2 regions of the Kitasatospora sp. NPDC092286 genome follow, and region 1 is predicted to be linked to the other one. Evidence: riboswitches for the same ligand, from Rfam matches in the RefSeq annotation. Region 1 holds a riboswitch; the other holds the start of a gene.

Region 1 (14,259 bases):
CCCTTCCGCCGGGCGCGCGGGGCTTCCAGCCGTGCGGAAGCCCCGGCAGGGGCTCCTCCGGTTACCAGGGCGCGCGGCCCGGGCGACCCTGTCGCGGTTTCAGGCGCGGCTGATCGCCGCCCCGTCGCTGCGCGGGTCGGCGGCGGCGTGCAACGTGCCGCCGGGGCCCACCCGGACAAGTTGCCCGTGGCCGACCTGCTCGTCGAGAGTCCCGCCGACCTGGACCTGCGCACCCATGCCGCGCAGGGAGCCGATGGCGGCGGCGGGGACGTCCGGTTCCACGAAGACGGCGTCCGTCGGCGCGTCCACCTCCATGCCGCCGACCACCCACCGGGGGCTGTGCAGGGCGGTGGTGACGGAGTCCCCGGCGTGCAGGCGCAGCGCGAGGTGGGCGTGGATCTGCGGTTGCGCCTTACCACCCATGGTGCCGTGCGCGCCGGTGACGGCGCCGTCCCGCCGGGTCAGGACGGGCATCAGCGTGTGGGCGGGGCGGCTGCCGCCGCGCAGGCGGTTGGGGGCGCCCGGGAGCAGGCTGAAGAACGACCCCCGGTTGTGCAGGACGACACCGGTGGCCGGGTCGAGGATGCCGGATCCGAAACTGTGGAAGAGGCTCTGGATCAGGGAGACCGCGTTGCCTTCGGCGTCCATGGCGACCACGGCGACGGTGTCGCCGCTGGGGCGGGCGGCCTGCGCGGCTGCGGTCGGGGAGGGCCCGCCGGGGTGGGCGTCCGGGTCGGTGGCGGCCTCGGCGATCCGGGCGATCCGGGCGGCGCCGAGCAGGTCGTCGACGGGGACGGGCGCGTACCGGGGGTCGGCGAGGAAGGTGTCCCGGTCGTTCGCGGCCTGTCGGAAGACGCGGGCGAGCACGGCCGCGTCGGCTCCGAGCAGGTCGAGGCCCGGATCGAGGCGTTCCACGGCGCCGAGGATCTGCAGCAAGTGCTGGCCCTGGGAGTTCGGTGGCGCGGTGAGGTACTCCTCGCCGCGGAAGGTCCGGCCGATCGGCTCGGTGGTCTCGGTGCGGTGCCGGGCGAGGTCGTCGCGGGTGATGGGCGAGCCGAGGCTCCGCAGGTGGCCGACGATCGAGGCACCGATCTCCCCGTGGTAGAGAGCGTCCGGTCCGTGGTCGGCGATGGCCGCGAGGGTCCGGGCCAGGGCGGGCTGGACGAGCGGTTCGCCGGCGGCGAGCGGCCGGCCGGCGGCGAAGAAGACCTCGCGCATGCCCTCGTCCGGTGCGAGCAGGGGCTGTTCGAGGGTGAGGGCGTGCGCGACGCCGGGCGCGGTGGGCACCCCTTCCTGGGCGTAGGCGATGGCGCTGGTGAACAGCCGGTCGAAGGGGAGCCGTCCGGCGGTCCGGGAGAGGGTGGCCCAGCCCGCGACGACGCCGGGCACGGTGACGCTGAGCGGGCCGGTGACCGGCATCCCGCCGGCGCCGGCGAGGGCGTCCGGGTCGGCGGCCATGGGTGCCGCTCCGCTGCCGTTGACCGCGACGGGATGCCGGCCGGGCCGGGCGACCAGGGCGATCAAGTCCCCGCCGACGGCGCACTGGTGGGGGTAGACCACGGTGAGTGCGATGGCCGCGGCGATGGCCGCGTCGACGGCGTTCCCGCCGTCGCGTACGGCCTGCTCGCCGGCGGCGGTGGCGAGGGCGTGGGGGGTGGCCAGCGCGAAGGCGGTCGGGGCGGGAGCGGGTGCGTGGATGCTCATGGGAGGGGCCGTTCGTCGGGGGTGCGGATGGTACCCGGCCGGTGGGCGACCGGTCAGCGAGCGGGTCCGGGGCTCTGGCTCGGGCTCTGGTGCTCGTTCGGGCTCGCGGACTGGATGGTCTCCACGATCGCCTGGTGGACTTCGAGCAGGTGCTCGGACATGGCCTGCGCGGCCGTCTCGGAGTCCTGGCCCATGACGGCCTCCAGGATGCGTCCGTGCGCCCTCAACGAGCTGACGAGCCGTTCGGTGCTCTGGTAGGCGGGGTTGCGGGAGAGCTCGACCCATTGGTTGGTGGTTTCCAGCAGCTGGGTCAGCAGCGGGTTGTGGGCGGCCTTGGCGAGCGCCACGTGGAACTCGCTGTCGAGTTGGACCAGGCGCGGCAGCAGGCCGTGCTTCAGCGCCCGGTCCGCCTCGGCGAGCAGGTCGCTCAGGTGCTGCAGGTCGGTGTCGGTGGCACGTACCGCCGCGCGGGCGGCGACGGGCGGCTCGACGGCGGAGCGCAGGTCCATCACCTCGTGGATGAGCCTGGCCGCCGAGTCCATGTCGCCCAGCTGCCAGTCTCGCAGGGCCGGGCGGGCGATGCCCGCCACGATGGTGCCCCGGCCGGGGCGGCGGTCCACCAGTCCGCGCAGTTCCAACTCGCGGAGCGCTTCGCGGACGGTGGCCCGGGAGACCCGCCAGGTGTCCGCCAGTTCTCGTTCGGGAGGAATGCGGTCGCCCTCCGCCAGTTGTCCGTCCTCGATCAGCCGGTGGATGCGTCCGGCCAGCCGCTGCGGGCCGGAACGTGCTTCGGGAGTGATGAGCGACCAGTTGACGGACAACTGACGACCTCCATAACGGTGGGGCGGAACATGACCTACGGCGTCCATGCTCCCCGGCCGAGGACACCGGCCGGACGGCGGGAGTGGGCTCAGTCGCGGATCTCGACGGTGACCCACACCTCGAAGGAGCTCCGCCGGGCCAGGCTCATGACGCCGATGGTGGCACGCCCACCCAGTCCGACCTCGGGGCCGAACACGTCGCGGAACAGGTCCGTGGCCCCGGAGGAGACCTTGTGGACGTCCTCGAACTCGGGCGTGGTCACCACGAAGCACAGCGACCGCACCACCGACGCGACCCGGTCGAGCGAGCCGAGGGCGTACCGGATGCCGCCCAGGCAGTTCAGCGCGGTGAGGCGGGCCGCCTGGTAGCCCTCCTCGACGGTCAGGTCCTGGCCCAGACGTCCGGCGAACCGCACGTTGCCCTGGTCGTCGTCGGCGGTGTGGCCGCCGAGGAAGAGGAGGTTGCCGGTGATGTGGTGGGGCTTCATGGAGCCGTAGTCGGCGCCGTAGTACGGGCGGCTGCTGTAGTCGGGCAGTTCCAGCCCGAGCTCCGCCACCCGCGCTTCGTAATCGGTCCGTGACATGCGCTGCTCCTTGGGGGAGGTTGACGGCTCTGCCGGTGAGCCAAGATAGTCAGATGGTCCGACCAAGTCGGGGGATTCTCTCCACACCACCCGGCTGCCTGTCAAGGCTTCCGGCCTTGAGGGCCCGGACATCTCGCCCGCGCACCCTGCCGTAAGGACCGCCCCAGATGAGATCCATCCGCTCCAACACCGCCGCCGACCAGCCCGCCGCGGCGCCCGCCGGGTCCGACCGGCGCCTGGTGGACCTGCTCCTGGTCCTGCTCACCGCGGCGGCCGGGGCCACCGACGCCGTGGCCTACCTGGGGCTCGGCGGCGTCTTCACGGCCAACATGACCGGCAATCTCGTGCTGTTCGGCATCGCCGGGGCGCACGGTGCGGACATGCACCTCGCCCGCGCGGGCATCGCCGTGATCGCCTTCACGGCGGGCCTCGTCGCCGCCTACCGGATAACCGATCGGTCCGGCCTGTCCGACTGGCTCTGGCACCCGCGGATCAGCGCCGCGCTCGGCGTCAACCTCGCCCTGCAGACGGGCTTTCTGGCCATCTGGGCGCAGTCCGGCGCGGAGCCGGGCCGCGCGGTCGACATCGCCCTGGTCGCGCTGTCCGGAGCGGCCATGGGCCTCCAGACCGCCACCGCCCGCCGCATCGCCAGGGCCGGCATCACCACGACCTTCGTCACCGGCACGCTCACCTCCGTCGCCGAGTCCCTGTCCCACGGCTCGACCAAGGACGTCCTGCGGCGCTGCGCAGTCCTCCTGGCCCTGGTCGCGGGCGCACTCGCGGGTGCGGTCACGCTGCGCTTCGCCCCTGTCCTGGCCGCGGCGATCGCGCCAACTCTGGTGCTTGCCACGCTCGTTGTGGCTCGCCGCCGCCTGCACGGAAGGCGCGGCTGAACCAGGCGCCAACGGATTCCGTCGATTCGCACCGCCCGCGCGGACGATTCCGTCAGGACAGCGGAAATCTTTCCGCCGGACCTTGACTCCGTGTCGGGGAACGCGTAGACGTTGGGCCCCGGAGGCAGTCCTGCCGGAACGCCTCCCGGTCCTTCCGGCCAAGTCATGCCCCGCCGGACCGCCTCCCCCACGGCGGTACGCGTCCCAACTCGCGCCCCCACCGGGCCGCCTGCCCTCCTTCCGGACGCCCCGGCAGCACCCCGCGGCTCACCACCGCCCGGAGAAGGACACCCCCGTGACCACAGACAGCACCCGGACCAACGGCAAGCAGACCACCCGCAGACCCAGGCCCCTGGACGTCTCCTTCCACGACGACCCCCGTGTGGTCAAGGAGGCCGCCAACGAGGACTACTCCACCCACGTCGTCCCACTGAGCTGGCGCAGCAGCCGGCTCTCCCTGACGATGACCTGGTACGCCGTGATCAGCGGCATGTTCTACCTCGTCACCGCGGCGACGCTGGCTGTCACGGTCGGCACCGTCAACACCCTCATCGGCATCGTCCTGGCCGTCATCGTGTTCGGCGTCGTCGGCGGCGCCCTGTCGCGCTACGCCGCGCACACCGGGCTCACCGTCGCCCTGCTCTCGCAACGGCTCTTCGGCCTCGCCGGCTCCGTGCTGGCCCCGCTCATCCTCGCGGCCACAGCGCTGTACTACGCCGTGTTCGAGAGCTCCGTCATCGCCCACGCCCTGCACGCCTACACCGGGGTGCTGGATATCCGGATCTGGTACGCCGTCGCCGTCGTCACCAACTTGCCGATGGTCATCGGCGGAGTGCGCCGCTGGATGGACAAGTTCAACGGCTTCCTGCTGCCGCTGTACTGGGGCGGCCTGCTCGTCGCCGTCGTCCTGGCCGCGGTGAAGTACCCCTCCAAGGGCTGGCTGACCCACGTCCCGGACAGTGCCCCGGACCTCAGCGCGCCGGGCTGGCTCTACGCCCTGTTCGTCTACCTCGGCGTGTTCGTCTTCATGATGTACACGGTGGACTTCGCCCGCTTCGGCAAGCCCGAGGACAGCCGCTACCACAGCGTCGTCACCTTCGGCCCGGTCTTCTACCTCTTCGTGTACCTCGCCAACGGTCTCATCGGGATCTTCCTGGTGATGGCGGCCGGCACCTCCGGCGCCTTGTCGGAGACAGCCATCGGCGACACCGTCATCAACCTGATGGGGATCTCGGGCCTGGTCGTCGTCTGGGTGACCCAGTCCAGGATCAACACGGCGAACTACTACGTCGCCTCCACCAATCTGGAGGCCCTGTTCACGCGGCTGCTGCGGATCCGCGTCCCCCGGGTCGCCGCCCTGATGCTCGCCGGCGTGCTGACCTACCTGTTCATGCTCACCGATGTCCTCAGCTACCTGCTCACCGCGCTGGCCTGGCAGGGCGCGTTCGTCGTCGCCTGGGTGGGCATCGCCCTGACCCACATGTGGCTCAGCCGCCACGGCGACCGCGACGGGCTGCCGGAGTTCCGCCCCGGCCGGGTGGCCTCGTTCGGCCCCGGTGCGATCGTCTGGCTGATCGTCTCGGTGCTCGGCATCGCGGTGTACGAGGGCACCGGCACCTTCGGGACCACGTGGTCCACCCCCCTGGTCCTGGTGCTCAGCATCGTCCTGTACACCGTGGCCCACCGGCTCGGCCGACCCGTCGCCCTCGACCGGCCGGGCGACCCGCGCGACGAGGTCGAGGACATCTGGGAGACCCGCGTCCGCTGCCACACCTGCGACCACTCCTATATCGCCGTGGAGATGGACCGCGACCCCAGCACCGAGGACGGCGCCGCGATCTGCGCCGACTGCGCGGGACGCAGCGCGGCGTTCCGCCGGGCCGTACTGCTCGAAGCCCGCACGGCCCCGACCGGCCGGCCCGCAGACCGCTGAGCCCGCGCCGGGCCCGTCCCCTCACGTGCCGAAGGACACGGGGGACGGGCCCGGCGCCCGGCCGCGCCTGGAGGTGACGGCGCGTCCGTGGCCGGGGCCGGGTGTCGCGCCGCTGAGCCGGCCGGACGGGGGCCGTCCGGCCGGCTCAGCGGGGGAGTGCGGGGGTCAGCACTCGATGACGTTGACGGCGAGGCCGCCGCGGCTGGTCTCCTTGTACTTGATCTTCATGTCGGCGCCGGTCTCCTTCATGGTCTTGATCGCCTTGTCGAGGGAGACGTGGTGGCGGCCGTCGCCGCGCAGGGCCATCCGGGCGGCGGTGACGGCCTTGACGGACGCCATGCCGTTGCGCTCGATGCAGGGGATCTGGACCAGGCCGCCGACCGGGTCGCAGGTGAGGCCGAGGTTGTGCTCGATGCCGATCTCGGCGGCGTTCTCGACCTGTTCGGGGGAGCCGCCGAGGACCTCGGCGAGGCCGCCGGCGGCCATCGAGCAGGCGGAGCCGACCTCGCCCTGGCAGCCGACCTCGGCGCCGGAGATGGAGGCGTTCTCCTTGAAGAGCATGCCGATCGCGCCGGCGGCGAGGAGGAAGCGGACGATGCCCTCGTCGTCGGCGCCGGGGATGAAGTTCAGGTAGTAGTGCAGGACGGCGGGGATGATGCCGGCCGCGCCGTTGGTGGGGGCGGTGACGACGCGCCGGCCGGAGGCGTTCTCCTCGTTGACGGCCATCGCGTAGAGGGTCACCCACTCCATGGCGTTGGCCGGGCCGATGCCCTCGGCGCGCAGCGCGCGGGCGCCGGAGGCGGCGCGGCGGCGGACCTTGAGGCCACCGGGGAGGATGCCCTCGCGGGACATGCCGGCCCGGACGCACTCCTGCATGACGCGCCAGATCTCCAGCAGCCCGGCCCGGATCTCCTCCTCCGTCCGCCAGGCCTTCTCGTTCTCCAGCATCAGGCCGGAGATGGACAGACCGGTCTCGCGGGTGAGCCGGAGCAGTTCCTCGCCGGTGCGGAAGGGGTAGCGCAGGGCGGTGTCGTCGGGCTTGACCCGGTCCGCGCCGAGCGCGTCCTCGTCGACCACGAAGCCGCCGCCGACCGAGTAGTACGTCTTCTCCAGCAGCGTGGAGCCGTCGGCCGCGTACGCCCAGAGGGTCATGCCGTTGGCGTGGTACGGCAGCGAGCGGCGGCGGTGCAGGACGAGCTGGGTGTCCGGGTCGAAGTCGATCGGCTGGCTGCCGAGCAGGTTGAGGCGCTTCTCGGCCCTTATCCGCTCGACGTCCAGGTCGGCCTGGTCGACGTCCACGGTGCGCGGGGAGTTGTTCTCCAGGCCCAGCAGGACGGCCTTCGGGGTGCCGTGGCCGTGCCCGGTGGCGCCGAGCGAGCCGTACAGCTCGGCGCGGACGGCGGTGGTGCCGGCCAGCAGGCCCTCGGACTTCAGTCGGCGGGCGAACATCCGGGCGGCGCGCATGGGGCCGACGGTGTGGGAACTCGAAGGGCCGATGCCGATGGAGAAGAGGTCGAAGACGCTGATGGCCACGGGGGACGTCCTTGTCTGGTCTCGTGGAAGGACAGGCGGGCAGGTGCCGGCACGGAACGGGGCACCGCGCGCACTGTCCAGTGTGCGCGGTGCCCCTTGATCGCAGGTGGCCCGACGGGGTGAGGCCGGTCACCCGCGCCGGACTACAGGTTCGGGTAGAGCGGGTACTTCGCGGCCAGCGCGGAGACGCGGGCCTTCAGACCGGTGGCGACGGCCTCGTCGAAGGCCGGCTTCAGCGCCTCGGCGATGATGTCGGCGACCTCGCGGAAGTCCTCGGCCTGGAAGCCGCGGGTGGCGAGCGCCGGGGTGCCGATCCGCAGGCCGGAGGTGACCATCGGCGGGCGGGGGTCGTTCGGGACGGCGTTGCGGTTGACCGTGATGCCGACCTCGTGGAGGCGGTCCTCGGCCTGCTGGCCGTCGAGCGCGCTGTTGCGCAGGTCGACCAGGACCAGGTGCACATCGGTGCCGCCGGACAGGACGGACGCGCCGGCCTCGGCGACATCGGCCTGGAGCAGGCGCTCGGCCAGGATCCGGGCGCCGTCCAGGGTGCGCTGCTGGCGCTCCTTGAACTCCTCCGAGGCGGCGACCTTGAACGCGACGGCCTTGCCGGCGATCACGTGCTCCAGCGGACCGCCCTGCTGGCCGGGGAAGACCGCGGAGTTGATCTTCTTGGCGAACTCGGCCTTGGAGAGGATGACGCCGCCGCGCGGGCCGCCCAGGGTCTTGTGGGTGGTGGTGGTGACCACGTCCGCGTACGGCACCGGGTTGGGGTGCAGGCCGGCGGCGACCAGACCGGCGAAGTGCGCCATGTCGACCATCAGCAGCGCGCCGACCTCGTCGGCGATCCGGCGGAAGGCGGCGAAGTCCAGCTGGCGCGGGTAGGCGGACCAGCCGGCGATGATCAGCTTGGGCTGGTGCTCCTTGGCGAGGCGCTCGACCTCGGCCATGTCGACCTGGCCGGTCTTCTCGTCGACGTGGTACGCGGCCACGTTGTAGAGCTTGCCGGAGAAGTTGATCTTCATGCCGTGGGTCAGGTGACCGCCGTGGGCCAGGCTCAGGCCCAGGATGGTGTCGCCCGGCTGGATCAGCGCGAACATCGCGGCGGCGTTGGCCTGCGCGCCGGAGTGCGGCTGGACGTTGGCGTGCTCGGCGCCGAACAGGGCCTTGATCCGGTCGATCGCGATCTGCTCGACGACGTCCACGTGCTCACAGCCGCCGTAGTAGCGGCGGCCGGGGTAGCCCTCGGCGTACTTGTTGGTGAGCACCGAGCCCTGGGCCTCCATGACCGCCACCGGGGCGAAGTTCTCGGAGGCGATCATTTCCAGGGTGGTCTGCTGGCGGTGCAGCTCGGCGTCGACCGCGGCGGCGATCTCCGGGTCGAGAGCGTGCAGGGACTGGTTGAGAACCGTCATGGTGTGGTCTTCCCGGGGAGGAGAGAAGGACGTGCCGCGCTTGGCGCGCCCTTGGGAGGGAGGCGGCGGGCGACGGGAGGGCGGGGACGGCCGGCCGCGGGGCGGCCGCCGCGCTGCGGCCGCCCCGGCGGACGATCAGGCCTCGGGGTTGGTGAGCGCGTCGTACTCGTCGGCGCTCAGCAGCTCGTCGGTGGCCTCGACGCGGACCTTGAACAGCCAGCCGCCTTCGAAGGGCTCGCTGTTGACGAGGGCGTTGTCGTCCAGGACGGCCTGGTTGACCTCGACGATCTCGCCGGTGACCGGCGAGTACAGGTCGCTGACCGACTTGGTGGACTCGAGCTCGCCACAGGTCTCACCCGCGGTCACGGTCTCGCCGACCTCGGGCAGCTGCACATAGACGATGTCGCCCAGGGCGTCGGCCGCGTGGGCGGTGATACCGACCGTGGAGACACCGTCAGCGGCGGCCGTCAGCCACTCGTGCTCCTTGGTGTACTGCAGGTGCTGGGGGTTGCTCATGGCGTCATTCTCCAGGATGGGAAGCGGGTACGACGAAGCGGTCCGGCGGGCGGACGGCATCGACGTGGATCTACGGGGGGGAAAGCGGGCCTCGGCGGACGGGCCGGAGGCGGGCTCCGCCCCGCGCCGGGGAGCTGCCCGGCGCGGGACGGAGCGGGCCCTCAGCGGGCGCGCTTGTAGAACGGCAGCGCCACGACCTGCACCGGCTCGGGCCGGCCGCGGACGTCCACCGCGACGGTGGTGCCGGGCGCGGCGTGCGCCGCGTCCACGTAGGCGATCGCGATCGGCTTGCCCAGCGTGGGGGAGGGGGCGCCGGAGGTGATCCGGCCGATCGGCGTGCCGTCGGCGGAGACCACGGTGTAGTCGGCGCGCGGGACGCGCTTGCCCTCGGAGACCAGGCCGACCAGCACCCGCGGCGGGTGGGCCTCGGCCTCGGCGGCGGCCTTCTCCAGCGCCTTGCGGCCGATGAACGCGCCCTCGTTGGTGGTCTTGTCGAACCGGACGACCCGGCCCAGGCCGGCGTCGAACGGGGTCAGGTCGGTGGACAGCTCGTGCCCGTACAGCGGCATGCCCGCCTCCAGGCGCAGCGTGTCGCGGCAGGACAGGCCGCAGGGCACCAGGCCGCGGTCGGCGCCGGCCTCGGTCAGCGCCGTCCAGACGGGCTCGGCGTCGGCCGGGGCGCAGAAGATCTCGAAGCCGTCCTCGCCGGTGTAGCCGGTGCGGGCGAGCAGCACCTCGCGGCCGGCCACCCGGGCCGGGAGGATCGCGTAGTACTTCAGGCCGGGCAGGTCGGCGTCGGTGGTGTCGGCGAGGATCGCGGTGGACTCCGGGCCCTGGACGGCGATCAGGGAGTAGGTGTCGCGGTCGTCGGTGACGACGGCGTCGAAGCCCTTGGCGCGGGCGATCAGCTCGTCCAGCACCAGCTGGGCGTTGGAGGCGTTGGCGACGACCAGGAAGGCGTCCTCGCGCAGGCGGTAGACGATCAGGTCGTCCAGGATGCCGCCGTCCTCGGCGCAGATCATGGTGTAGCGGGCGCGCAGCACGCCCAGCGCGGAGACGAAGCCGACCAGCGCGTGGTCCAGCATCTCGCCGGCCTGCGGACCGGTGACGGTGATCTCGCCCATGTGGGAGAGGTCGAAGAGGCCGGCCCTGGTGCGGACGGCGAGGTGCTCCTCGCGCTCGCTGCCGTAGCGCAGCGGCATGTCCCAGCCGGCGAAGTCGGTCATGGTCGCGCCGAGGGCGCGGTGCAGCGCGTCGAGCGCGGTGAGGCGGAGGGACGACATGGCCTGGGACTCCTCGGTCTGGGCACTCAGGTGTGCGCACGCCGGACCGGTCCCGCTCGGGGCCGACCCTGCGCGCGGGCATGCGGCGGCTGGGTCTCCCCATCTGTCGTCGTACCTGAGAGCTTCACCGCACGCAGGCCCGCAGCTCTTTACAGCTAACAGGACAACATGGCGGCTTGCACCGTGGGTGGGCGCGTGGCAGAGCCGTGCGCCGCTTTCCAGATGTGCCTAACCCGTGCGGTAGGGGTGCCTGAGAGTTTCCGGGGAGGACTTGCTCCTTCGGCGCCGGCTGTGCCGCCTGACGGGGCACTCCGGGCTCTCCCGCGCGGGTTCGAGCGGCCTGTATGGAGTTAGGGGCCTCCGTCGGGAAAGCGCGGAGACGCGCACATCATGGCACGTCTGCGCCCCGGGCGGGAGAGGGGGCCCGGGCGGCCCGCTAGGCTGCTCGGCGTCGGCGGGCGCGCCGGCGGGCACGGCGCGGCGCACGAGCACGACACACGGACACAGGGCGGTACAGGGGCGCATGGGGTACCCGGCGGAGCAGCAGCAGGGGTGGGGCGGCCCGGAGACGGCGCCGCAGGGCGGCGGATGGCCGGCCAACGAGCTGGAGCAGGTGCTAACCGCCGCGCTCGGCGACCCGGGCGCGACCGCCCGGGTGATCGAGGTACTGGCCCGCAGCCAGGTGTGGATCCCGCTGCCGGCCGGGGCCGATCCGCAGGGCCAGTCGCTGAACCTGCCGACCGTCGAGCTGGCCGGCGACCCCTATGTGCCGGTCTTCTCCTCGCAGGAGGTGTTCCTGCGGCAGGCGCCGGGGATGGCCTTCGCGGTCGCGCCGGTCTGGGAGTTCGCCCGCGGGCTGCCGCTGGGCATCGGCATCGCGGTGAACCCGGAGGCGGCGGTCGGCATCCCGGTGCCGCCGGAGGGCGTGGCCGAGCTGCGGCGCGGGCCGCGCGAGGACCGCTGGGAGGCCCCGGACAGCCCGACCGGCGGCCGGGTGGCGCTGCGCGAGCCGGTGCCGGGCGAGGACCCGGAGGCCTTCCTGGCCGCCGCCCGGGCCGAACTCGCCGGCCTGCCCGGGGTGCTGACCGCCCGGCGGGCGCTGGCCAGCGTCGAGGGCGAGCCGACCGTGATGTTCATCGGGGTCCAGCTCGACCCGGCGGCCCCGGCCGAGCCGGCCACCGTGAACGAAGCACTGGGCCGGGCACTGGGAACCGCGCCGCTGCCCGGCGGCGTCCACCTCGTACTACTCGATCTCGTGGAGGATCCCGTGGTCGAGTGGTTGCTCAACCAGGTCCGGCCGTTCTACACACGGATGTGACGCGTTCCCTCCCCGCCCGGCGTCGGGCCGGAGGAGGGGACGAGGCAGACACGTCGGCGTGGCGGCGGTCGGTGGCGCGCCATAGGGTGCGTGCAGGCAGCCGCCGGGTCGGCGGGTGAGAGAAGAAGAGGCGCAGCGAGGTGGGCGCATGAGTGCGGGAGCGGTAGCGGGCGGTGCACCGGGGCCCTGGGGCCAGGCGCCCGCCGGGCGCCCCGGCGCGGATCCGGGTGCGCTGGAGCGAGCCCTGCGCGAGGTCGCGCCGGAGCGCTACGAGGCGTACGAGGCGCTGCTGCACGCCCTTGCCGCGGGCCAGGTCTGGATGCTGCTCTGGCACGGCACCCCCGGCAGCCCGGACGCCCAGTACGGGAACATGGAGATCAGCGGCCACGGCTACGCGCCGGCCGTCACCTCGCCCGAGCAACTGGCGGCGTCCGGCTGGGCCCGGGCGCACGAGGTGATCTCCGGCCGGGAGATCGCCGCCTCGCTGTACCGCACCCGCTGGGGCCTCTGGCTGAATCCGCACGCCCCCGGCGGCGGTGTCGGGGTGCCCTGGGCGGACCTCCGGCGGATCGCGGCGGGGCTGGACCGGCTGCCGGCCGGGCCGCTGAAGCTGAGCGAACCGCAGGTGCCGGCCCAGCAGTTCTTCGCGCTGCTGGAGCGGCAGGCGGGCGAGGTGCGGGCGGTCAGGGCGCTGTGCCGGGCCTGGGTGCAGCCCGCCGTCGGCGAGCCGTACCTGGCCATCGGCCTTGATCTTTACGAGAGTTCGCCACCGACCGTGGAGGCCGTCCGGGCCCTGATGCAGCGGGCGATCGCGGTGGCCCCGGAGGGCCTGGCCGTCTCCACGGTGGCGATGGGGGACGAGTACGACCCGGTGGCGCTCTGGATGCGGGCCAACGCGCGGCCGTTCTTCGACCGTGAGCCGGCCGGCCACGGGCGGCCGGCGACCGCGCCCTACCCGCCGGTGCCGCCACCGCCGTACACCTCGCAGACGGGGCCGGCGTACGGCGGTTACGGCACCCAGCCGCCCGGCCCTGGCTGGCCGGGGCAGCCGCCGCAGCAGCAGCCGTGGCCCGGCTATCCGGGGCGCTGACCGGGCGCGCCGGAGCCCCGCACCGTCGAAAACCAGTACGAGAAGCCGACTTGACGTGACGTCAGGTCGGCTTCCTGGTTTTTCCGGACGATTTTCCGGCCGGTGCCGTCACACATCTTGACATGCCTGTAACAGCTGTGTGAAGAGGGATATGCCGAGAATCCGGAGGTGCATGCGCACAGATCACAGTTGGGCATCTGTCGGTGGTCAGGGCTGGCGCAAGCCAGTTCAGATGGCAGAGAGTTCTGCGCAACGCACCGCGTGTACTTGGAGCCCCACAAAGGTGAACGCGCGCCGCGAACCGCTCGAACCGCGCGATGCCCATCCCGCGTGGCAGCAGCACCGAGTACCTCGTACCGCCGTGCACCACCCGAACCCTGCACCTCCGCACGTCCGCACCAGCCGTAGCGCCGAACCGGCGACCGGCACCCGTGGGCCGGCCACCGTCGGCGAGGGGACCAACTGACCATGACCGCACCCATCAAGACCGCCGGGAGCGAACCGGGGGCAGCCGCCGCCGCGAGCCCGGCCAAGAAGATCGAAGGCCGCTCGCTCGGCCGGATCGCCTGGACCCGCTTCAAGCGGGACAAGGCCGCCGTCGCCGGCGGTGTCGTGGTGATCCTGCTGATCCTGCTCGCCCTGCTGGCCAAGCCGATCGAGTCCGTCTTCGGACTGGACCCCGACGCCCTCAACCAGGACCTGCTGGACGCCAACCTCGGCGGCCTGCCGCTGGGCGACTGGGGCGGGATGAGCTGGGACCACCCGCTCGGGGTCGACCCGCTGCAGGGCCGTGACCTGCTCACCCGGGTCATCGAGGGCTCCTGGGTCTCCCTGCTCGTCGCCTTCGGGGCGACCCTGCTGTCCAACACCATCGGCGTGGTGCTCGGCGTGATGGCCGGCTACTACGGCGGCTGGGTGGACACCCTGATCAGCCGGGTGATGGACGTCTTCCTCGCCTTCCCGCTGCTGCTCTTCGCCATCGCGATCTCCGCCTCGCTCCAGGGCGGCGCCTTCGGCCTGCACGGGCTCCCGCTGCACATCGCCGTGCTGATCTTCGTGATCGGCTTCTTCAACTGGCCCTACATGGGCCGGATCGTGCGCGGCCAGACCCTCTCGCTGCGCGAACGGGAGTTCGTGTTCGCCGCCCGCAGTCTGGGCGCCCGGGGCCCGTT
Region 2 (14,259 bases), on a different contig from region 1:
GAGGCCTACCGGCAGGTGAGCGAGATAGTGATGGGCCTGCTGCGCGAGCTGTCGCCGCTGGTGCAGCCGCTCAGCCTGGACGAGGCGTTCGTCGACCTGGAGGCCGGCCCGTACGGACCGGCGCTGGCGGCGGCGGACCACGCGACGGGGGAGCGGCTGGTGCTCGCGCTGGCGGAGGACCTGCGCGCGGACATCCACCGGCGCACCGGGCTGACCGCCTCGGTCGGGGCGGCCGGGTCCAAACTGATGGCGAAGATCGCCTCCGAGCAGGCCAAGCCGGACGGGCTGGTGCTGATCGAGCCCGGCCAGGAGCGCGCGGTGCTCGGGCCGATGCCGGTGCGGGCCCTGCCCGGTGTCGGGCCGGCCACCGAGCAGGTGCTGCGCCGGGCCGGTCTGAACACCGTGGCCGATCTCGCGGAGGCGGGGGAGGCCGAGCTGGTGCAGTTGCTCGGCAGGGCCCACGGCGCCGGTGTGTTCCAGATGTCGACAGGGCTGGACGACCGGCCGGTGGTGGCCGACCAGGACGCCAAGTCCGTCTCGGTGGAGGACACCTTCGAGGTGGACCTGGCCGACCGGGAGCGGGTGCTGCGCGAGGTGGAGGTGCTGGCGGCGCGGTGCGTGCGCCGGTTGCGGGCGGCCGGGCGTTCGGGCCGGACGGTGGTGCTGAAGGTCCGCCGGTTCGACTTCTCCACGCTGACCCGCTCGGAGACGCTGCGCGGCCCGACGGACGACGAGACGGTGATCACCGAGACGGCCCGCCGACTGGCCGGCCAGGTGGACATCACCGGCGGGGTGCGGCTGCTCGGTGTCGGGGTCTCGCAGCTGGCCGACTACACCCAGGAGGACCTGTTCGCGCAGGCCGTCCGGGAGGAGTCTGCGGAGCGGGAGGCGGACGAGGACGAGACGACCGGTGCGGAGCCCGAGCCGGTGGCGGCCGGGGTGCGGCACTGGATGCCCGGGCAGGACGTCCGCCATGCCGGGTTCGGGCCGGGCTGGGTCCAGGGCAGTGGCGTCGGCCGGGTGACCGTCCGGTTCGAGACGCCGTGGAGCGGGCGGGGCCGGGTGCGGACCTTCGCGGTGGACGATCCGGCGTTGGAGCCGGCCCGGCCGCTGCCGCTGCGCGGGGACGAGGGGGCTCCCGACGACGGGGAGGCGGGTCGGGCCGAAGGCTCGGCAGGGGACGGCTGAACATACGAAGCGGCCCCACCCGGCGGGGGATCCGGGTGGGGCCGCGTGCCGTGCCGGGCCTCGGACGGTCGCGATGCCCTCGTCGACCGTTCGGGGTCCGGTCCCCCGCGCCCTGTCCCTGAGCGCGGGGGTGGACGCCTCGTCAGGCGTCGGTCTTCACCAGCTCGGGGCTGGAGTCGTGGTTCGCCGCGGAGCCCTGGGCCACGATGGTGGCGGGCTTGACGCTGCGGATCAGGAAGGGGACGGCGCCGGCGACCACGCAGACCGCGGCGGCGGTCCAGAACGCGTGCTTGTAGGCGTCCAGGGTGGGGAGCGAGACCGGGATCGGCAGCTTCATGGTGTCGCCGGTCAGGATGGCGGCCATCACGGCGGTGCCGATCGCGCCACCGACGGTGCGCAGCACGGCGTTCATGCCGTTGGCGATGCCGCTCTGCTCGACCGGGACGGCGCCGTTGATGTAGGCGGGCATCGCCGAGAAGGCGAGGCCGATGCCCAGACCGAAGATCGCCGAGGCGGTGTAGATGTCGGCCTCGTGGCTGTGCCGCAGGGCCAGGTAGGCCATCGCGACGGCGCCGAGGACGCCACCGAGGACCAGCGGGAGGCGGGGGCCGCGGCGGGCGATCAGCAGGGCGCCGAGCGGGGCGGCGACCATCGAGCCGAGCGCGGAGGGCAGCAGCATGATGCCGGCGTGCAGCACGGTGGCGGTGAAGCCGTAGTGGGCGAGCTTCTCAGGGGTCTGGGCGAAGTTGCTGATCACCATGAACGAGCCGTACATGCCGAAGCCGATCAGCAGGCCGGCCAGGTTGGTGAAGGCGACGGCCGGGCGGGACATCATCGTCATGTCGACCAGCGGGTGCTTGACCTTGACCTCGATGACGCCCCAGATCAGGGCGACCACGGCGGCGACGGCGAACAGGCCGAGCGTCTTGGTGGAGGTCCAGCCCCAGTGGTTGCCCTGGCTGACCGCGACCAGCAGGGCGGAGAGCCAGCCGGCCAGGGTGATCGCACCGAGCGGGTCGGCGCCGCCGTCCTTGTCGGTGACCGGGTCGGCGGGCACCCGGAAGGCGACCAGGGCGACCGCGAGCAGACCGAAGACCAGGCCCATCCAGAAGATCGACTTGTAGCTCCAGTGCTCCAGCAGCAGGCCGGTGGCGACCAGGCCGAGGCCGCTGCCGACGCCCATCGACGCGCTGATCGCCGCGACGCCGCCGGTGACCTTCTGCTTGGGCAGTTCGTCACGGACGATGCTGATGGCCAGCGGCAGCACGCCACCGCCGGCGCCCTGGAGGACGCGGGCGACGACCAGCCAGGTGAAGGAGTGGGTGGTGACCGCGAGTGCGGACCCCGCCACCAGGCCGGCCAGCGAGATCAGCAGCATCGGCTTGCGGCCGCGCAGGTCGCCGAAGCGCCCCAGCAGGGGGGTCAGCACGGCGGCGGAGAGCAGGTTGGCGGTCATCAGCCAGGTGATGCTGGAGCCCGAGACGCCGAGCTCCTTGGCCAGCGAGGGCAGGATCGGAACGACCGCGGTCTGCACCACGCTGAACGACAGCATCGCCAGGATGAGGGCCGGCAGGACCCGGGCGCTGCTTGGCTTCGTGGTGGTGGGCTGTGGTGCCTCACTCACGGTTGCTTCCTCCTGTACATGGTGAATGAACTGAAGTAACCATGCAGGGGGATACTTCAGTGTGTCAAATATCGATTGGTGAAGCTTTGGCAAAGTCGAGGACCCCGGGCCGCGGCGGCCCGGGGTCCTGCTGATGTCCGGTTCAGATGAGCGGCCGGACCGGAGCCTCGCGGGCCGGTTCGTCCACCGCACGGGCGGCTGTGGCCGGGTGCGGAGTGTGGGCCGCCGGGGGTGCGGGCGTGTGGACGGACGCCGTCGCGGGGGGCGGGGCGGGCGCGGTGGCGTCGTGCACCTCGATGTGCTCGCGCCGCAGCTCGTCGCGGATCACCTCCTCGGTGGTGTACCGCTCGACCACCAGGCGGACCCGCTCGACGGGCGCCAGGTACTTGCGGACCACCGGGCGCTCCTCGCGCAGCGTGACCTCCTCGACGGACTCGGCGATCTCCTTGTTGGTGATGAGCGCGCGCTCGGCCTCGCTGACGGGCGTCCGCTCCACCCGGACCCGCTCGCGGACCACGGGGACGCGGTGCTCCACCGCCTCGGTGATGACGTACTTGCGCAGCTTCGCGGTGCCCACGACGTGCCACTCGGTGGTGACCTCCAGCCGTTCCTCGCGGCAGGTGAGCTCCACCGGGCTGCCGGGCGCGGGCGGGGCCGGCCGTGCGGCGTCGACCGGGGCGCCGTCGACGACTGGGGCGCCGTCGACGGCCGGGGCGCCGTTGACGGCCGGGGTGTCGGGCTCCGTGGTCTGCGGCCGGGGCGCGGCGGCGGTGCCGGCTCCCGAGGCGGTCTCCCGGGCGGGTCCGGACGGCTTGCCGAGGTCGACCGCCGGGGTGGTGGCGTGCTTGGCGGGCGCGGTGTCGGCGGAGTGGAAGACGAGCGGCCCGGCGGGGGGCGCGGCGTCTGCGGAGTGGAAGGAGAGGTGCTTGGCCGGAGCCGCGGCGGTGGACGCGACGCCTGCGGCCGCGCCCGCCCCCGCCGCGTCGGCGGGCTTCTCCGCCGGGGGGACGGCGCCGAAGTCCAGGTCGGCCGGCTGGTCGGCGTCGGGCCCGGAGCGGTCGTCCGCCGGGGTGTCGAGTCCGTAGTAGCGGTAGAGCTGGAGTTCCTGGGCCGGTGAGAGGTGCTGGCCCACGCCGAAGTCCGGCGACTCCTTCACCAGGGACTTGTCGTACGGCACCCGCAGCTCGTCGCCGGAGAACTCGCTGGTGGTCAGCGGGACGAAGGCGTCCCGGCCGAAGATGCCGGTCCGGACGGCGGCCCACTCCGGCTGGCCGGTGGCGTCGTCGAGGTACACCTCGTCGACCGTGCCGATCTTGTCTCCGTTGCGGTCCACCGCCTTGTGGCCGATGAGGTCCCGGGGATCGATATCGGTTTGCACTCTTTCCTCCCGTGCAGCTGTTCCTGCGGAACGCCGTAGGCCGGCGGTTTGAGCACCCGTTCCCTCCGCCACTTCACACCAAAAGCCATGAACCAGACATACGCGAGCCGGGTGCAGCCGTCCGGGCCGGGTGCTCCGCTGTACGGGTCACGGGTGAAGTGGCCGAGTGACCTGACGTACCCGTGATCGGAGGGCTTCCCGCTGGTACCCTGGGCGCGACCGCCGAGCCCGCTCGGGAGAGTCCCCGACCGCGAAAACCGCTGGTCGAGGCGCCGAAGGAGCAACTCCTCCCCGGAATCTCTCAGGCATCCGTACCGTGTGGGATAGGTCACTCTGGAAAGCAGGGCAGGACCGCCGGCGAGGGAGCCGGCGGCCACCACCCTCACCGACGGTGCAAGCCGACGGTGCGCCCACAGCGCGCCGTGCGGGTGAAGCTCTCAGGTCCCGATGACAGAGGGGGAGGCCTGTCGGGTTCGTCCGCCCGGGCCGAGCCGCTGTCCGCAGCGATCGGAGCCGTCCGGCGTGCGGACCCCCGCCGGTCCGTGACCAGGAGGCCTCGACCACCATGAACGCCCAGCCGAACGCCGGACGCTCCACCAGCGCCGCGACCCTCACCGAGCTTGAGCAGGCCAGCCCCTTCGAGACCCGCCACATCGGCCCCGACGCCGCCGCGCAGGAGAAGATGCTGGCCCAGGTCGGCTACGGCTCGCTGGACGAGCTCGCCGCCACCGCCGTGCCCGAGGCGATCCGCTCCATCACCGGTCTGGACCTGCCCGCGGGTCGCAGCGAGGCCCAGGTGCTCGCGGAGCTGCGCGAGCTGGCCGGCCGCAACCGGGTGCTCCAGCCGATGATCGGCCTGGGCTACTACGGGACCTTCACCCCGCCGGTGATCCTCCGCAACGTCCTGGAGAACCCGGCCTGGTACACCGCCTACACGCCGTACCAGCCGGAGATCTCGCAGGGCCGCCTGGAGGCGCTGATCAACTTCCAGACCCTGGTCTCCGACCTGACCGGCCTGCCCACCTCCGGCTCCTCGCTGCTCGACGAGGGCACCGCGGCCGCCGAGGCGATGGCGCTGGCCCGCCGCGTCACCAAGGTCAAGGGCGGTGTCTTCCTGGTCGACGCCGAGACCCTGCCGCAGACCCTCGCGGTGGTCAACACCCGCGCCGTGCCGACCGGGGTCGAGGTCGTCGTCGCCGACCTCTCCGCGGGCATCCCGGCCGAGATCGTCGAGCGCGGTGTCTTCGGCGTGTTGCTCCAGTACCCGGGTGCCACCGGTGTGGTCCGCGACCTCACCCCCGTCATCGAGCAGGCCCACGGCCTCGGCGCGATCGTCGCCGTCGCCGCCGACCTGCTGGCGCTCACCCTGCTGAAGTCCCCGGGCTCGCTCGGCGCCGACATCGCCTGCGGCACCTCGCAGCGCTTCGGGGTGCCGATGGGCTTTGGCGGCCCGCACGCCGGCTACCTCTCGGTGCGCGCCGAGTACGCCCGTTCGCTGCCCGGCCGCCTGGTCGGCGTCTCCGTCGACGCCGACGGCAACCGCGCCTACCGCCTGGCGCTGCAGACCCGTGAGCAGCACATCCGCCGCGAGAAGGCGACCAGCAACATCTGCACCGCCCAGGTGCTGCTCGCCGTGATGGCCTCGATGTACGCCGTCTACCACGGCCCGGACGGCCTGGCGGACATCGCCCGGCGCACCCACCGCTACGCCGCCGCCCTCGCCGAGGGCCTGCGGGCCGGCGGCGTGGAACTGCTGCACGGCGAGTTCTTCGACACCGTCACCGCCGTCGTCCCCGGCCGCGCCGCCGCGATCGCCGAGGCCGCCCGCGAGCACGGCATCAACGTCTACCAGGACGGCGAGGACCGGATCTCGGTCTCCACCGACGAGACCACCACCCGCGAGCACCTGGCGGGCGTCTGGGCCGCGTTCGGCGTCGAGGGCGTCGAGGTCGCGGAGGGCGCCGACGCGCTGCCCGCCGCGCTGCTGCGCGAGGACGAGTACCTGACCCACCCGGTCTTCCACAGCCACCGCTCGGAGACCGCGCTGCTGCGGTACCTGCGCCGTCTGTCGGACCGGGACTACGCGCTGGACCGCGGCATGATCCCGCTGGGCTCCTGCACCATGAAGCTCAACGCGACCACCGAGATGGAGCCGGTGACCTGGCCCGAGTTCGGCCAGCTGCACCCCTTCGCGCCGATCGACCAGGCGCAGGGCTTCCTCACCCTGATCCGTCAGCTGGAGCAGCAGCTGGTCGAGGTGACCGGCTACGACGCCGTCTCCATCCAGCCGAACGCCGGCTCCCAGGGCGAGCTGGCCGGCCTGCTGGCCGTCCGCGCCTACCACCACGCCAACGGCGACACCCAGCGTGACGTCTGCCTGATCCCGTCCTCCGCGCACGGCACCAACGCGGCCTCCGCCGTGATGGCCGGCATGCGCGTGGTCGTGGTCAAGACCCTGGTCGACGGCGACGTGGACGTCGAGGACCTCAAGGTCAAGATCGAGAAGCACCGCGACAGCCTCGCCGTGCTGATGGTCACCTACCCGTCCACCCACGGCGTGTACGAGACCCAGATCACCGACATCTGCGCGGCCGTGCACGAGGCCGGCGGCCAGGTGTACGTGGACGGTGCCAACCTGAACGCCCTGGTCGGCCTCGCCAAGCCGGGCAAGTTCGGCGCGGACGTCTCGCACCTGAACCTGCACAAGACCTTCTGCATCCCGCACGGCGGCGGCGGCCCCGGCGTCGGCCCGGTCGCGGTGCGCGGGCACCTCGCGCCGTACCTGCCCAACCACCCGCTCCAGGCGGAGGCCGGCCCGGCCACCGGCGTCGGCCCGATCTCGGCCGCGCCCTGGGGCTCGGCCGCCATCCTGCCGATCTCCTGGGCGTACGTCCGGCTGATGGGCGGCGAGGGGCTCAAGCACGCCACCCAGGTCGCGGTGCTGAACGCCAACTACATCGCCAAGCGGCTGGCCCCGCACTTCCCGGTGCTCTACACCGGCCCCGGCGGCCTGGTCGCGCACGAGTGCATCATCGACCTGCGCCCGCTCACCAAGGAGACCGGCGTCTCGGTGGACGACATCGCCAAGCGCCTGATCGACTACGGGTTCCACGCGCCGACGATGTCGTTCCCGGTGGCCGGCACCCTGATGATCGAGCCGACCGAGTCCGAGGACCTGCACGAGATCGACCGGTTCTGCGACGCGATGATCGAGATCCGGGCCGAGATCGAGAAGGTCGGCTCGGGCGCGTGGGCGGCCGAGGACAACCCGCTGCGCAACGCCCCGCACACCGCAGCCGCCCTGGCCGGCGACTGGGCGCACGGCTACTCGCGGCAGGAGGCGGTCTTCCCGGCCGGCGTCAACCCGGCGGACAAGTACTGGCCGCCGGTCAGCCGGATCGACGGCGCGTACGGCGACCGCAACCTGGTCTGCTCCTGCCCGCCGCTGGACGAGTACGGCTCCTGACGTAGCCCGGACGGCACAGGCAGGGCCCCGGCGGAACGTTCCGCCGGGGCCCTGCCCCGTCCTGTGTCGCCCCGGCCGTCTACGCGGCGTGGGCGACGGCGCGGCGCGGGGCGATCACCCGGCCGTCGGGCAGCAGTTCGCCGGTGTCCTCGAAGAGCAGGACGCCGTTGCAGAGCAGGCTCCAGCCCTGCTCCGGGTGGCAGGCCACCGGTACGGCCGCCTCGCGGTCCTCGGATTCGGCCGACGGGCACTCAGGACGGTGCTGGCACATTCGCGTACCCTCGCTTCGCTCTGCGATCCACCCCGTGGTGCGGCCGACGGATGACCATCGGGAGCCGCCGCGGTAGCCGGATCCTGTCCGGCGCCGGGCCAGGTGTGGGCCGGCGCTCAAGTGGGTAGGACAGGGGGTTCTTCCACGCTGGTTCCCAGTGTCGGCATCCGGGGACGATCGCGCAGCGATTTCGTGACACGCGCCACAACCCCCGGGCAGAGATCACCCGTTCAGGTGGCGTAGCGGGTGAATCACCCCCGGACGGGCCATCGTCCGGCTGGCCCGGGAAGGCCATGCCCGATGGCCCGCCCGGGTGGGCGGGCAGGGCGGTGGGGTGCCGTGGGGGGCCTCAGGGCGAGCCGAGCAGCAGCGACCCGGCGAGCGGTGTCCGTGCCAGGGCCGCCAGCAGGTCGCCGGCCGGATAGGCGCGGTGCGCGGTGACCCCGAGCGGGGCCGGTGCCAGCGGGATCAGCAGGTCCGAGGCCGGGCCGGCGTCCGGGCTGTGCAGCCACAGCGCCGTCGCGTACTGGCCGGGGAAGGTCAGCAGTCTGGGCTGCTGCCGGGCCCGGGAGGACTGGGCGAGCTGCCAGGCCTGGCGCAGGGCCCGGACGGTGGAGTCCAGGTACGGCCCGGCGGTGAAGTGGGAGAAGGCGTGGCCCTCCACGCCCTGTACGACCTCCGCCGCGGCGGCGACCTCGGGTCCGTCCTTGATCAGGAAGCGCCAGCCCGTTCGCCGGGCGGCGCGGAGTTCGGGGCGTGGCCCGTCCAGGACGTAGACCGCGAGCGGGTGTGCGGGGAGCAGTGGGCCGGCCGGGTGGAGCAGCGCTGCGGCGGCGGGTTGGCGCAGCGCGGTCTCCGAGTCGAGCGCGGCGAGGACCGCGCGCAGGGCACTGGGCGGGGGCTGGGGGGTCTGCAGAGTCATGGCGAGGTCGCCTCTCCGTGCGAGATCGGCGTGCGAGTGCGGCATACCGGCGTGGCGCGGTGTGTCATCGGTGACGGGACCTGGCCGTGTCCGGTTGTGCATGATCGCGGTGCCGGCGCGGCTGCTGCAGTCGACGAGGGCTTCGGAGCAGTAGCAGACCGGCCGGAGCGCAGTGCAGTGCGAATTCTACTCGAACAGGTGCGCAGGGTGACCTGTTTATCACAGGCGGTGTCGCCGGGCAAGTCGGCAGATGCGCTGAAAGTCCATCAGTTTCCTTGCATTGCAAGCCATTCGAAGCTCTCGGGTATCGATCTTCCAGGCGGGCATGATGCTTGCACGGTCGGTCGGCCGGGTGGGCTCAGGAGGAGGGGACCATGGGCGAGAAGGTCGTGGCGACGCGGGCGGACCTGTCGGACCGACAGCAGTACCGCCGCAAGCTGCAGTCCTGTCTCGACGCGCTGGGGCGGATGCTGCGCGAGGAGCGCTTCGACCGCCCGCGAGCGGTGGTGGGCCTGGAGATCGAGCTCAACCTGGCCGACGAGCAGGGTCTTCCGGTGATGCGCAACGCGCAGGTGCTGAGCTCCATCGGCTCCAGTGACTTCCAGACCGAGCTGGGCCAGTTCAACATCGAGGTCAACATCACCCCGCACCGGCTCTGCGGGCACGTCTTCGAGGAACTGCGGGAGGAGATCGACACCGGGCTGCGCTACGCCGACCGGCGGGCCGCCGAGGCCGGGGCCCGGATCGTGATGGTGGGCATCCTCCCGACCCTGGAGCACGACCACACCGGGCTGGACGCGATGTCCCACAACCAGCGCTACAGCCTGCTCAGCGACCAGATCGTGGCGGCCCGGGGCGAGGACATCACCCTGGACATCGAGGGCGTCGAGCGTCTCCAGCTGGAGTCGATCACCATGGTGGCCGAGGCCGCCGCGACCTCCCTGCAGCTGCATCTGCAGGTCACCCCCGAGCGGTTCTCCTCGGTCTGGAACGCCGCCCAGGCGTTCTGCGGCCCGCAGCTCGCGCTCGGCGCCAACTCGCCGTTCCTGTTCGGACGGGAGCTGTGGCGGGAGACCAGGCCGGTGCTCTTCCAGCAGGCCTGCGACACCCGTACGGCGGAGCTCAAGGCACAGGGCGTGCGCCCGATCACCTGGTTCGGCGAGCGCTGGGTGGACTCCGCCTACGACCTGTTCGAGGAGAACCTCCGCTACTTCCCGGCGCTGCTGCCGATCTGCGACGACGAGGACCCGGCCAAGGTGCTCTCCTCCGGCGGGATCCCGAGGCTGGCCGAGATGCGCCTGCACAACGGCACCATCTACCGCTGGAACCGCCCGGTGTACGACGTCAGCGACGGCGTGCCGCACCTGCGGGTGGAGAACCGGGCGCTGCCGGCCGGCCCGACGGTGGCCGACACCCTGGCCAACGCGGCCTTCTACTACGGGCTGGTCCGGGTGCTGGCCGAACAGCCGAAGCCGATCTGGACCAGGCTGCCGTTCGACCGGGCGGACGAGAACTTCCAGCAGGCCGCCCGGTACGGCATCGACGCCGTCTTCCAGTGGCCGCAGCGCGGCCGGGCCGGGCGGGCCGGCGGGCTGGCCACCGTCTCCGCCGTGGACCTGGTGCTCAACGAACTGCTGCCGATGGCGTACCAGGGACTGGACGAGTGGGGCGTGGAGCCCGCCGACCGGGACCGCTACCTCGGCATCATCGAGCAGCGCTGCCTGCGCCGCGTCAACGGAGCCTCCTGGCAGAGCGCGACCTTCCACCGGCTGCGCGAGCAGTTCGGGATGGACCGGTCGGCCGCGCTCGCCGCGATGACCCGGCGGTACATCGAGCACATGCGCGGCGGCGAGCCGGTGCACACCTGGCCGGTGGGCTAGGAGCAGCCCTGTGGCAGGATGACCGCTCCGGCGGTCGGCCGACGGCCGGAGCGACGCCCGCCCGCTGGAGCCCCCCGTGACCACCGTCCCGACCGCACCGGAGACCGCGACGCCCACGCGCCGGCTGCTCGGCGTGGAGCTGCTGACCGTCCTCGGGCTCTCGCTCGGGGCCAGCGGCATCGCCGCGCTGATCAGCTTCACGGGCTCGCTCACCGAGCCGCTCAAGCTCGGCCAGCAGGTCGCCACCCTGAACGGCTCGCGCGCCCCCGGCCGGCCCTGGCTGGACCTCACCTGGCAGCTGTACTACATCGGACGCGGCCTGATGCCGGTCGTACTGGTCGGCTATCTGCTGGTGCGCGAGGGCGCCGCGCTGCGGGTGCTCGGCTTCGACCTCGGGCAGAAGCTGAAGGACCTCGGCCGGGGCGCCGCCGTCGCCGCCGCGATCGGCGGCTCGGGGCTCGCGCTCTACCTGGCCTCCCAGGCGGCCGGCTACAACCTGACGGTGGCACCCTCCGGGCTGCCCGACGTCTGGTGGCGGATCCCGGTGCTGCTCGCCTCCGCCTGGCAGAACGCGATCCTGGAGGAGGTGGTCGTCCTCGGCTACCTGCTGCGCCGGCTCGGGCAGCTGGGCTGGTCCTGGCCGGCCGCGCTGGTGGCGAGTTCGGTGCTGCGGGGCTCGTACCACCTGTACCAGGGGGTCGGCGGGCTGATCGGCAACATGGTGATGGGCGCGGTGTTCTGCCTGCTGTACCGGCGGTGGGGGCGGGTGATGCCGCTGGTGGTGGCGCACGCGCTGATCGACACGGTGGCCTTCGTCGGGTACGCGCTGCTGGCCGGGCACGTCAGTTGGCTGCCGACCGGCTGACCGGGAACGGGACGGCCGGGGTGCGCGGCGGGCGGGCGAGCAGCCGGTCCACGTGCCGGCGTTCGAGGCCCTGGCCGGGGTCGATCGGCAGCAGGACGCGGTCGCGCCGCCAGAGCGCCCGGCGGACCAGGCAGCCGGGGATGACGTCGTCGACCCAGGCGAACGGACGGCCCGCGGCGTACCGCAGCAGGGGTGCCCACTTGTGGGCGGAGAACAGGTCCATCAGCGGCACCCGCGGGTCGCCGGGCTGCGGGACGTAGCCGGCGAAGCGGACCACCGGGAGGCGGGGCAGGCCGATCGCGGGGGCGATGTGGATGTTGGCTTTCTCCTCCCACGTGGTCGCCCAGACGAGTTCGTAGGTGCCGGCCAGTTCGCGCAGCCACTCGCCGTGCCGGGCCGAGAGCAGCACGCTGTAGCCGAGCAGGGTGTGCGTGTCGAAATCGTTCTCCGGGCCGGGACAGACCGGGTTGAGCACACCGTCGACGTCCAGGAAGAGCAGTGGTTTCGGCATCGGGCGCCCCAGGTTCGACTCCGTCGTTTCCTGGTCGGACGCGGGACGCCCCGCCGGTGGTTGCCACCGGCGGGGCGTACGGGTCAGGTGGGGCGCTCAGCGGACGGCGGTGGCCTCCGTACCGGTCGGCACGGCGGCTTCGGCGGGCCGGGCGGCGCGCCGGGAGAGTTGGCGGACCTGCGGCTCCAGCAGGACGACGGCGCTGAGCAGCAGACAGAGCACCGCACAGGCCCAGAGGGCGCCGGAGAGGCCGAGCGCGTCGGCGGCCGGGCCGGCCAGGGCCGTTCCGACCGGTGCCAAGGAGAGCGAGCCGAGCTGGTCGTAGGCGGAGACCCGGGAGAACATCTCGGCCGGGATCTCCTGCTGCAGGGCGATCATCCAGTTGACGCCGAACACGGTGACCCCGGCGCCGGACAGGAACATCACGGCAACCAGGACCGGCAGCGGCGCGGCCACGGCCAGGGCCAGGGCGGGCAGGCCGAAGAGGAAGACGCCGTAGTTGCCGACGAGCAGGATCCGGCGCGGTTGCCAGCGGACCATCACCAGGCCGGTCACGACCAGGCCGATCCCGTGCGCGGCCAGCGCCAGACCCCAGTCGCCGGCGCCGCCGAGCTGCTCCTTGGCGACGATCGGCCCGTAGACCGCGTCCACCGCGGTGATGCACGCCATCAGGACGGCGAACTGGAGGACGATCACCCAGAGCCAGCGCCGGGAGGCGAACTCCTGCCAGCCCTCGCGCAGATCGCGCAGCATGCCGGGCCCGGCGCCGGCGGTGGGCGCGGCCTCCGCCTCCAGGAGGAAGCGCAGGCAGGCGGCGACCAGGAAGCATCCGGCGTCCAGCGCGAGCACCCAGCCGGGGCCGACGGCGGCGGTCAGGGCGCCGCCGAGCGCCATACCGCCGATCTGGGCCGAGTTGAGGGCCATCCGGAAGACCGAGAACGCCCGCCCGGCGTGCTCCGTCGACACGCTCTGCATGATCATGCCCTCGGAGGCCGGGGCGTAGAAGGCGTGGCCCGCGCCGCCGGCGGCGGAGAGCAGCATCAACTGCCAGAGCTGGACGTGGCCGGAGAGGACGAGGGCGGCCAGAACGGCCTGGGAGAGGGCGTTGAACAGATTGGCCGCGACCATGACGTGGTGGCGCGGCAGCCGGTCGGCGAGGGCGCCGCCGACCATCAGCAGCAGGACGACCGGCACCAGACGGGCCGCGGTGACATACCCGACCTCGGCGGTGGAGCCACCGCTGTCCATGACGGCGAAGGCGGTGGCGATCGGGGCGCCGGCGTTGCCGAGGCCGCTGATCACGGTGGCGGCGGTCTGGATGCGGTAGTTGCGGCCGGCCCAGGGGAAGCGGGGGCGGCGTGCGGGTTGGCTGGGCACCTGGAGACTATGCCGGGCGAACTGTCAGCTGTCCAGCGGGTTTTCGAGCCTTACCGGCGGTGGTGGGGCGGGTACGGGGCGGGGCGCGGGGCAGGCCCTATCCGAGGTGGCCGTGGAGGAAGCTGAGGGTGCGCCGCCAGGCCGTCCGGGCCTGGAGCGGGTCGTAGCCGCCGAGCGGGTTCTCGTCGTTCATGAAGGCGTGCCCGGCCGGGTAGAAATGAATCTCGGGGCGGACGTCGGTCGCCTCGCCGATGCGGATCGCCGCCTCGTCCACGGCCGCCATCGGGATCGAGCGGTCCCGCTCGCCGAAGTGGCCGAGGACGTGCGCGGTCAGGCCCCGGTAGTCGAAGTCCTGGTCCGGCGGGAGCCCGTAGAACGGGACCACGGCGGCCACCCGGTCGCCCGCCGCGGCGCCGAGCAGCAGGGCGAAGCCGCCGCCCATGCAGAAGCCGACCACCCCGACGGCGTCCCCGACCACGCCGTCGAGCCCGAGCAGGAAGTCGACCGCGCCGCCGAGGTCCGCCACGGCCCGCTCGACCGGCAGCTCGCGCCTCAGCCGGGCGGCCTCCGCGCTGTCGTGGGTGGTGGCACCGCCGAACAGGTCGGGCGCGAGGACGGTGAAGCCCTCGGCGGCGAAGCGGTCCGCCATGGTCGCGATGTGCGAGGTGAGCCCCCACCACTCCTGCACCACCACCAGGCCGGGGCCGACGCCCTGCGGCGGACGGGCCAGATAGCCGTGGGCCCGACGCCCGTTGCTCGGGAAGGTGACGTTCTGCC

Evidence for each region. A riboswitch is a leader RNA that binds a small molecule or an ion and turns the genes downstream of it on or off. The one in region 1 is predicted to bind glycine.
Region 2: another riboswitch for glycine. It lies ahead of gcvP (aminomethyl-transferring glycine dehydrogenase); the one in region 1 lies ahead of gcvT (glycine cleavage system aminomethyltransferase GcvT).

The regions. Positions count from the first base shown of each region.
Region 1 covers NZ_JBIVRD010000013.1:151,740-165,998, forward strand. Annotated here, with positions in the region: gene ACIQIB_RS16085 (gamma-glutamyltransferase family protein) at 100-1,704, opposite strand; gene ACIQIB_RS16090 (FCD domain-containing protein) at 1,758-2,525, opposite strand; gene ACIQIB_RS16095 (RidA family protein) at 2,615-3,109, opposite strand; gene ACIQIB_RS16100 (YoaK family protein) at 3,277-4,002, shown strand; gene ACIQIB_RS16105 (cytosine permease) at 4,298-5,935, shown strand; gene ACIQIB_RS16110 (L-serine ammonia-lyase) at 6,101-7,468, opposite strand; gene glyA (serine hydroxymethyltransferase) at 7,612-8,880, opposite strand; gene gcvH (glycine cleavage system protein GcvH) at 9,016-9,396, opposite strand; gene gcvT (glycine cleavage system aminomethyltransferase GcvT) at 9,558-10,679, opposite strand; glycine riboswitch at 10,908-11,013, opposite strand; gene ACIQIB_RS16130 (enhanced serine sensitivity protein SseB) at 11,203-11,997, shown strand; gene ACIQIB_RS16135 (enhanced serine sensitivity protein SseB C-terminal domain-containing protein) at 12,146-13,087, shown strand; gene ACIQIB_RS16140 (ABC transporter permease) at 13,556-14,259, shown strand, end outside.
Region 2 covers NZ_JBIVRD010000003.1:264,830-279,088, reverse strand. Annotated here, with positions in the region: gene ACIQIB_RS05770 (DNA polymerase IV) at 1-1,188, shown strand, start outside; gene ACIQIB_RS05765 (MFS transporter) at 1,331-2,812, opposite strand; gene ACIQIB_RS05760 (PRC and DUF2382 domain-containing protein) at 2,955-4,190, opposite strand; glycine riboswitch at 4,414-4,517, shown strand; gene gcvP (aminomethyl-transferring glycine dehydrogenase) at 4,756-7,656, shown strand; gene ACIQIB_RS05750 (DUF5999 family protein) at 7,736-7,927, opposite strand; gene ACIQIB_RS05745 (hypothetical protein) at 8,277-8,849, opposite strand; gene ACIQIB_RS05740 (glutamate--cysteine ligase) at 9,224-10,729, shown strand; gene ACIQIB_RS05735 (CPBP family intramembrane glutamic endopeptidase) at 10,806-11,594, shown strand; gene ACIQIB_RS05730 (HAD domain-containing protein) at 11,572-12,105, opposite strand; gene ACIQIB_RS05725 (MFS transporter) at 12,202-13,482, opposite strand; gene ACIQIB_RS05720 (alpha/beta fold hydrolase) at 13,580-14,259, opposite strand, start outside.